Regions from separate parts of the Peribacillus sp. BM1 genome, predicted to be linked through region 2. Evidence: predicted binding sites of a transcription regulator. Region 2 holds the regulator's gene; the other holds the start of a gene.

Region 1 (4,438 bases), 540 kb from region 2:
TCTAAACCGAACAATTATTTCTGTGGACAGAGAAGTCTTTTGTGGCTTTAAATGATCAGGAAATATCACTGGTTTAAAGGGAGAGTAGTTATGCGTAATATTTTGGTCATAATAATTGGCTCCATCATTGTTGGGGTTGCTTATAATTTATTTTTGATTCCCCATCAAATTTTAAGCAGCGGACTTAGCGGGATTGCGATTATGCTTGGAATCATTACACCCTTCAATACCGGAATCTTGAACTTTCTGCTTAATTTACCTTTATTAATATTCGGAGTTATGAAATTAGGAAAACGTTTTATTGGATATACAATTTTGTCTGTAGTCGTGCTTTCAGTTACTTTGTATGTGATTCCTGTTCAAGCAATCTCAAATGAAGCGATCCTGTCATCGCTATTCGGCGGTGTTATTACGGGAATTGGGATCGGGATTATTTTTCGGGCATCCGGATCTTCGGGTGGCTTTGATATAATTGCGATGCTGCTTACTAAGAAGAGAGACTTTCCGCTGGGAGCGTTAATTTCGGCAATGAATGCTATTGTTGTTATCATCTCTGGCTTTGTGTTTGATTGGGATGCGGCTCTTCATACACTCGTTGCAATTTATGCAACAGGAAAGATCATCGATACGATTCATACGAACCATATTAAATTAACATTAATGATCATTACAAATAAGGGTGATGAGATGAAGGAGAAGCTACTTGCTAACCTTTATCGAGGGATTACAGTAATGGATGGAGAGGGCGCATATACAGGGGAAAGTCGAAAAATTCTTATGACAGTTATTACTCGCTATCAGTTAACGGATGTTAAATTGATGATTAATGAAATCGATTCGAATGCATTTGTTAATATTACGGAAACGACCGAGGTAATGGGGATGTTTGATAGAGGAAAATAGTGGAGAAAGTAAGAGTTTCATAAGGGTCTGACCGCACACTCTTCATACAGCTATCGTGTTATACACGTATTTTATTCTGTGTGAAGAATGGTGGGGTCAGACCTTTTTCTTTTGTAGACAACCGTATTTATTGGGGGCAAGTTGCCTACCTCCTCTTGTCACATCACACTAGCTTAAGAAGTAAAAGAACGATCTCAACCGAATGGACTGCGAGTATTTTCAAGGTTGAACAAGGCGCTTGCGCTTTTGTTCTTAAGTACCAAACATTTTTATCAATTGGTACATTTCGCTGCTTAACTTTAGAAATAAAGGCTTATTCCTCTCATCGAGTGCTTGGTCGATTTGCTGTTCAAGCTGTGTTCTTTTGTTAATGAGTATAGATTCGTGAATAATCATCTCAATGAATGTATCCTGCAGTGAAGCGTCCTGGTTTTTCTTATTGGCCAAATACGACTTTACTAACTCTGAAGGTAATTTTTCATTTTTCATGAAGATCCACTCCTGACCTTTTTTTTATTATATGGAATCATTAGAGGAAAAATCAATAAAAATTTTAAATTTTCAAAAAATATTTTAATTTTTGTGGAAATGTTTAGACTTTGTAAATTTGTTACAGAATTGCTAAATGTACACAAAGTGGGTATATATAACTATTTTATGTGATATTATTGATCCCGAATGATGTGAAAAGGAAGGGGAAAAGAAAAGTGAAAAAATCCAAAAGGTCATTAATTGAAAATTATGAAATTACTCCATTTACGTGTTTCATTAAGTCGATTGTATACGGCAGCAAAATCTATTCGCAAGTTGTTGAAATAAATGATGAATTTATCTCGCCATTCAAGCCCAAGGTAATTATCAATCAAAGCTGTGAATACTTTGGAAGTAGCTATGAGGGAAGAAAAGGTGGAACACGGCGATTAATTGGCGTTACTCATAAAGCGCCAATTATTATCGATCAGACAAACCCTATTTTCTTTTTTCCAACTACTTCACCCATAAACGATGATTGCATTTGGATTGCGCATCATCATGTTATAGAGTATAAACAGAAAGATAATAGAATGGTTCAAGTTTATTTTCGTAACAACATCACGTTAGAGGTGAATATATCAATTGGTTCATTCACAAATCAAATGCAAAGAACTGCAGAACTTGAGTCTAAAATTAGTAAAATAAATAAAGAGACAGGAAAGATGGCTTATGGATTGCACAGAATGCATAACAGTATGGAAGCTTCAGAGACCCCTCGCAATTATTCAGCTAAAAAAACTGAAGAATAAGAAGAGGAACGGAGACATGATGAATTTGTGTGTTTCTTATGTCTCCTCAGATAAGGTATGAAAGGGCCATTTAGGTAAATACTTCTTTGAAATAACTTCGCAATAATTCTTCTACCTTATTTTTTAATCGTGGATTGAAATAATTATGGTGCTCTTCATATCCTTTGTATAAAAAGCAATACATTGTAAATTCCTGGTCTCTCTTTAGTTCGCTAACCTTAATATTTTCTTTTTTTAAGTATTTTCTAACTTGAACCAAATCGGATTGAACTAATTTCAACGCTGCTTCTACCATTTCTAAGTAAGGCCTCTTCATCTTGAAAGAACTGCCCTCAATTATATGTAAATCGCGATTGAAAATTGTAACGATCATAGGAAGATAGAGTGCTTTTTCAATGATATTGCGGTCGTGTTCTGGAATTCGAGTCATTATCATCCCTCTTTCTGACAATATCCAACTGAAATTACAACAAGAACATTTGTTCCTTGTTGTAATAATAATGGAAAATGTATCACTAATCAAGTTAAAATTAAATGAAAATGTGATTATCGGTTGTCGAGTGAGGGAAGTATGAAAATAAGACTAAATTCTAGATAAGTCATAAATTATTTATTTATTTCAAAAAATAGCTTATGATTTTAGTTAAAAGATAGGCGTATAATCGGGAGGCTTTACATTGTTCAAATATAAGGCTGTCCCAAAACGAAAGGGTCAGGATCATATCTACTTTATCTCGTTTATAAACATGCAAATAGCGCAATAAACGGTGTAAAGAGTATGGGGTCAGATGCTTTGGGACACGCCTATGTTTCATATATTGTAAGTGGATCAAAGGGCATAAATGATATACATCTAAGCTGACTACTTCAGAAAATAAGCAAGAGAAGGAGCATTAGATTTTTTTGACATTGAGGAGATTGAAATGGATTTGGAGCATATTCGTGATTGGTTTACATTAGAAAATATATTGGAGTTAATTGAACAGTATCGTTCGTTCGGACCATTACCAGGGATTTTTTTACCAATGTTTGAGTCGTTCCTTCCTTTTCTGCCGCTCTTTGTATTTGTATTTGCAAATGCGAGTGCTTTTGGCCTATGGCTGGGGTTTATGTATTCATGGATTGGGACCGTTACGGGATCTTTGCTTGTCTTCTTCTTATTTCGCCATTATGGGCATCGAAGGCTATTAAAGTTTCTTCAAAAAAATAAACAGATTAAAAAACTTATGAATTGGGTAGAGAGACATGGATTCGGTCCGCTTTTTCTTCTACTTTGTTTTCCGTTTACTCCTTCTGCTCTTGTGAATATTGTAGCTGGTCTTTCGAATATAAGACCGATGCCATATGCACTTGCATTACTAGGTGGGAAGCTGGTCATGATTTTTACGATTAGTTTTATAGGATACGACATAACTTCATTGTTCCATCAGCCGTTACGCACAGTAATCGTTATCATTATAATCTTTGTATTATGGCTTGTTGGGAAACAAATAGAGGCAAGGCTAAATAGAAACACGAGTAGGGAAAATGAGTAATGGCAGTGGGGAAAATGAAACGTAAATAATGATGACATTCTGGTCGGTGTTATATGTATGATGAAAGTTTAACAGGCCACCCTTACCAATCATTGAACAAGAAAAATTATCGATTTAAGAGTATAATAAGTAAAAAAGGCATTGGAGATCCAATGTCTTTTTTTGATTAAATACTTGATATGATGAACGAATAGATAAAGAAGAAAAAGCTAGAAAAGGGGGCAGGGTAATGGCGTTGAGATTTATTACTGGACGATCGGGGTCAGGAAAGACGGCCAAGGTGCTTGATGAGATACGTGCTAGGCTTGTTGAAGACCCAGCTGGAAAACCGATTATTTATTTAGTTCCGGATCAAATGACATTTCTGTCTGAATATAAATTAATTAAAACACCAGGTCTAGAGGGAATGATGCGAGCGCAGGTGTTCAGCTTTAGTCGTTTAGCATGGCGAATCCTTCAAGAAACAGGCGGGGGCAATAGGCGCCATCTTGACAGTGTCGGAGTGAACATGCTCATCCGTAAAATCATGGAAGACAAAAAGAATGAGTTAAAAATGTTTCGTCGTTCAGCGGACAAACCTGGCTTCATCATGCAAATGGAAGAAATGTTATCTGAGTTTAAACGCTATTGTCTTGATCCTAAAGATATCAATGAATTTCGAGAACGTTCTATACAATATTCATCAGATGCCGTTCGTGATAAACTACATGATTTAGA
Region 2 (4,438 bases):
CTAAATGACGTTCAGCCATAGCCATTCCTACTGCCATTGCTATCCCTTGTCCGAGAGGCCCAGTTGTTGCATCCACTCCTGCAGTATGGCCATATTCAGGATGTCCTGGTGTTTTACTACCCCATTGGCGAAAATTTTTAATGTCATCCAATGACAAATCATAGCCTGATAAATGCAAAAGGCTGTATAAAAGCATCGATCCATGTCCTGCAGAAAGAACAAAACGGTCTCTATTAAACCAAGTTGGATTTTTTGGATTGTGATTCATAAACTGGGTCCAAAGAGTGTACGCCATCGGGGCGGCCCCCATCGGCATTCCTGGATGTCCAGAATTTGCTTTTTCGATAGCATCGATTGACAAAGTACGAATTGTATTGATTGAAAGTGCATCTGTTTTATTTAACATTAAACCATCCTTCCTTTATATATGTATGCCCTTACTATTTTATAATGTCATGTAAATTAAAGACAACAATAATTCAGACACGTTATTAAAGTACCCTATTTCCCTACTAAAATCCGTGAATTCTAAGACAAAAAAAAGAGAATATCGAATTCGATATTCTCTAACTCTACACCCCTTAATGCAAACGCTTCTTTATATCTTTAATACTTTTAAGCTTTTCAGGTGTTACATCATTTCCCTCGGGGTCAACAATTGTCAAATGCTCGATTGTATCTGTCATGGATTTACGGAACGTTTCTAAGTACTCACTTCTCAGCTTAGATTGTTCTTTCGCTTCTTCCACTGTTAAAGAGCTCGACTTAGCCTTCTTTGCTAACTCATTTATCCGAGCTAATTTTTCTTTCGATAACATACTTTTGCTCCTTTACTGTTTCAATAGTGTCATGTTATATAAAAAAGAGCGAAAATACAAGTTCTCTGCTTTTTGTTAATCTTCTTTTGAGACTTGATATTCTAAATATCTGCGATTTATAGTAGCTTTTGAAACTTGATAACCAAACCCTCTTAAAGTAGCTGCAATTTCTGCAAATGTTAGTCCGTTCTTTCGAAGTTTTACTATTTCCTCAATTGGAACTTCCTTTCGTTCTCTTCCACCACTCATTCCCTGATTGCTCAGATTTTTTTGCGGGCGGAACCCATTTTCAACCGCCCGTTTCATGCCTCGTTTAATCTTAATATTATGTAACTTTCGCTGATACTCTTCAACAATTCCAACAATATTAATGACCATCGAATCAGAATCAGATAGTTCAATTTCCCCATCATGTGATAAGGAATAAATTTTCACACCTTCTTTTATGATTACATGAAAAAGTGCAATTTTCGCATTTCCACGCCCCAGTCGCGTTTCGTCTTGAATTAGAAGAACATCAGCTTGCTTCTTTTTAAAAATATCCAGCATTTCAAAAATTCCATCACGGTTAAGTTCATATCCACTTGCTTGCTCTTTAATTATAGAAACGATTTCAAATTCTGATTTGTTAGCTAGTTTTCTTAACTCTTCTTCCTGCCTCGTAAGTGATGTTTCCTGTGCTTCTTTTTCTGTGCTTACTCGGCAGTAAATAATCGCTCTCATTTTTCTTTCCAACTTTCTTATTGCTTACTTGCTAGACTTAGATTTGTTTTAGTTACTGGTAAAATAATAGATTCTCCCGGTACTAGCGAATTAGCATATATTTCATTATGTGTAATGATCCATTCAATGAACTCATCTCTCGATAAATCGTCTGTATTGTATATTTCAGCCATTTTCCATAGAGTATCTCCATGATCTACAGTAACGGATATATAATTGTCAAGATTATCATAATTTCTATTCATTGAGAAAAATAAAGAAAAAATAAAGACGATTCCTGCTAATAAAAGTGTATACGTATGACTTTTTAATAGTTTTTTCATTGTTATCCCTCCAAAATCGAATGCTTGTTCGTTATCTGATAATCCCAGTATAAATCGAACACCTGTTTTTAGTCAACAGTATTCGAACTTATGTTTGTATCTTTATTTCCCGCGTGATATAATAAAAATAAGAATAAGAGAGAAGGGGTGAATATATGTCAAAGCTTTCAAAAAGGCAAAATGATATATTGGATTTTATTAAAGACGAAGTACGCACTAAAGGCTATCCACCTTCAGTAAGAGAAATTGGAGAAGCAGTTGGCTTAGCTTCAAGTTCAACCGTTCACGGTCATTTATCAAGATTAGAAAGTAAAGGACTTATTCGTCGAGATCCTACCAAACCTCGCGCCATTGAAATACTAGATCAATCTGAAACGAATAATATACCAAAAAATAATGTCATCAATGTCCCATTACTAGGAAAAGTTACAGCTGGCCTTCCAATTACAGCAATTGAAAATATCGAGGAATACTTCCCACTTCCAGAATCGATGGCGGCACATGACGAACAAGTCTTCATGCTCGAGATTATGGGCGATAGTATGATTGAAGCCGGAATCCATGATGGCGACTATGTTATTGTAAAACAACAAAGTACCGCGAATAATGGTGATATTGTTGTTGCCATGACTGATGATGATGAAGCAACAGTGAAACGCTTTTTCAAAGAAAAAGAGTTCATCAGATTACAACCAGAAAACTCCGATATGGAACCAATCATTCTAGGGAATGTATCAATTCTCGGAAGAGTTATTGGACTTTATCGCCAAATCCATTAATAGTGCTTTTTCCCTCCTGTTATTGCAGGAGGTTTATTTTTTCGATAACATTCTAACTTTAGTTACTCAATACAATTCATGTAAATAAAGTGATTCTCCCCAGATTTTTGGACAACCTCTCTTTGATAATCTATATGAACTGATTCTAGGAACTATTACAAATAATTTTTCAATTCTTAAATCAGTGGGTTTAGCAAATTCGGAATTTGTTTTTTGTAATTCTAGGTTGTTGCTTTGTTATTGAAAAGTAAGCATCAAAAAATCCCCACCTGTAACCGATGGGGACTTTCTGACGCTTACTTATAAAGCAATTCTATTCATTCAAAGTGATCCAAATACACTATTGAGATCTTCATTTGAATTTTCTATTTTCTTTTGACTTTTTGTTAATTCATGCTCTTGTACGAACGCCGTTTCTAATAACGCATCCATTGCATCCTTAAATGAATTTTCATCTAAAAAAGTTTTCAGTATAATCGAGTCTCTTTTCCCTGTTTGAAGGTTTATTGAAGTAACCAATGACCATTCCCCTTCATAAACGTACACTATATTTTCATTTCGACCAATAACAGGGCCTTTGAAAGAACGGCAATCGAACTTTTTATTGTGGAAAGAATAATGATGTTCTTTTAAGTACGAAATGATTGGCTTTACTTTTTCAGCTCTTTCGAGAAATTTCATTTCTTGTAGCTCTAAAAGTTTGAAATATTCCTCTTTTTGACTTTCAACCAACAGCTCATTGTTTTCTAATCGCTCAATACTTTCAGAAATCAACTTTTCGTCTCTTTCAAACATACTAACCCCTCCTTTTTCCAGAATATATTCTTTTTAAACCCACTTCCAAAATATTGCCACAAAATCTTGGAGACGGTTCACAAAGAACATAAAAAGTGACTTTTAATAAGCCTTTACTCTTCCACTTTAATGAACCTAATAAAGTGAGTTTTCCATTTTCGGGGTCCATCATCTCAAAAAATGATTAGATGAACCAATCGGACCTTTACGGACAGTTCGTCATCCACTCTTATCGCTTCTTGATTCCTCTAAGTCTCTTCGTAAGAGTACTTACTGCCTGTTAATCTGTAATACGTCCTGTATTTGATAACAGTCTTCAGTATGAAGATAATTGCCTTAAAAATGAAACATCAATACTTTTTTTACGTTCTTATCTATTTTCTTGAACAAAAACATATAGTTTAGTGTATTGGTGAATGTCCCTTTTTATGTTTTTTATTCTTAGACTTATTTAAACTGTATAATGGTGTCATTTGGGCTGGCTACGAACACTATACACGTCCAAATAACACAACAATGATAAAGATAAAAAAAACCAATAAGGGATTTTTTAAAGTGCACATTATTCAAGATATACTTCAGGACGTCTTTTATGCTAATTATTTAATTCAAACTCAAGAGCCATTTGGACCTCAGTTAATTAAAATTCCCCTCGCTATATTTATTTAACAAATTCTCTCGTATGTACTGTCTGCATTCAGGTGATAAAATTGATCTTTGTCCATGGATCAAATCTCCAAATGGCATTCCATTCAGGAATTTTATTTCCCCATTAAATTCTATTTTGAAATTCGCATCGTACCCTACAACTTTCACAAATAAGGTTTTGTTATCCGTATGCATAAAATCAATAACACTTAGTATATGATGATTTTTTTCGCACATCATTCGTTCCCTCCCGATAAATATTATTTAATCAATAGTATATTAACTTTTAGGATGTCGAGTAATTCAACATTACCAACTTAATGGATGTATGGTTTATTGCACATAATCTTCA

The links. The regulator LexA, encoded in region 2, represses DNA repair genes until DNA is damaged. The targets are predictions, from matches to a motif close to CGAACATATGTTCG.
Region 1: a site for LexA is predicted at 2,659-2,672, ahead of AC1MGI_RS10735 (YhjD family protein). Genes of this name have one in related genera too.

What each region holds. Positions count from the first base shown of each region.
Region 1 covers NZ_CM155259.1:2,222,751-2,227,188, forward strand. The annotation lists gene AC1MGI_RS10720 (YitT family protein) at 91-903, shown strand; gene AC1MGI_RS10725 (IDEAL domain-containing protein) at 1,156-1,392, opposite strand; gene AC1MGI_RS10730 (competence protein ComK) at 1,611-2,186, shown strand; gene AC1MGI_RS10735 (YhjD family protein) at 2,257-2,616, opposite strand; gene AC1MGI_RS10740 (TVP38/TMEM64 family protein) at 3,110-3,721, shown strand; gene addB (helicase-exonuclease AddAB subunit AddB) at 3,951-4,438, shown strand, end outside.
Region 2 covers NZ_CM155259.1:2,764,752-2,769,189, reverse strand. The annotation lists gene tkt (transketolase) at 1-406, opposite strand, end outside; gene AC1MGI_RS13360 (DUF896 domain-containing protein) at 582-818, opposite strand; gene AC1MGI_RS13355 (YneB family resolvase-like protein) at 894-1,541, opposite strand; gene yneA (cell division suppressor protein YneA) at 1,559-1,864, opposite strand; gene lexA (transcriptional repressor LexA) at 2,020-2,643, shown strand; gene AC1MGI_RS13340 (hypothetical protein) at 2,965-3,438, opposite strand; gene AC1MGI_RS13335 (hypothetical protein) at 4,075-4,326, opposite strand.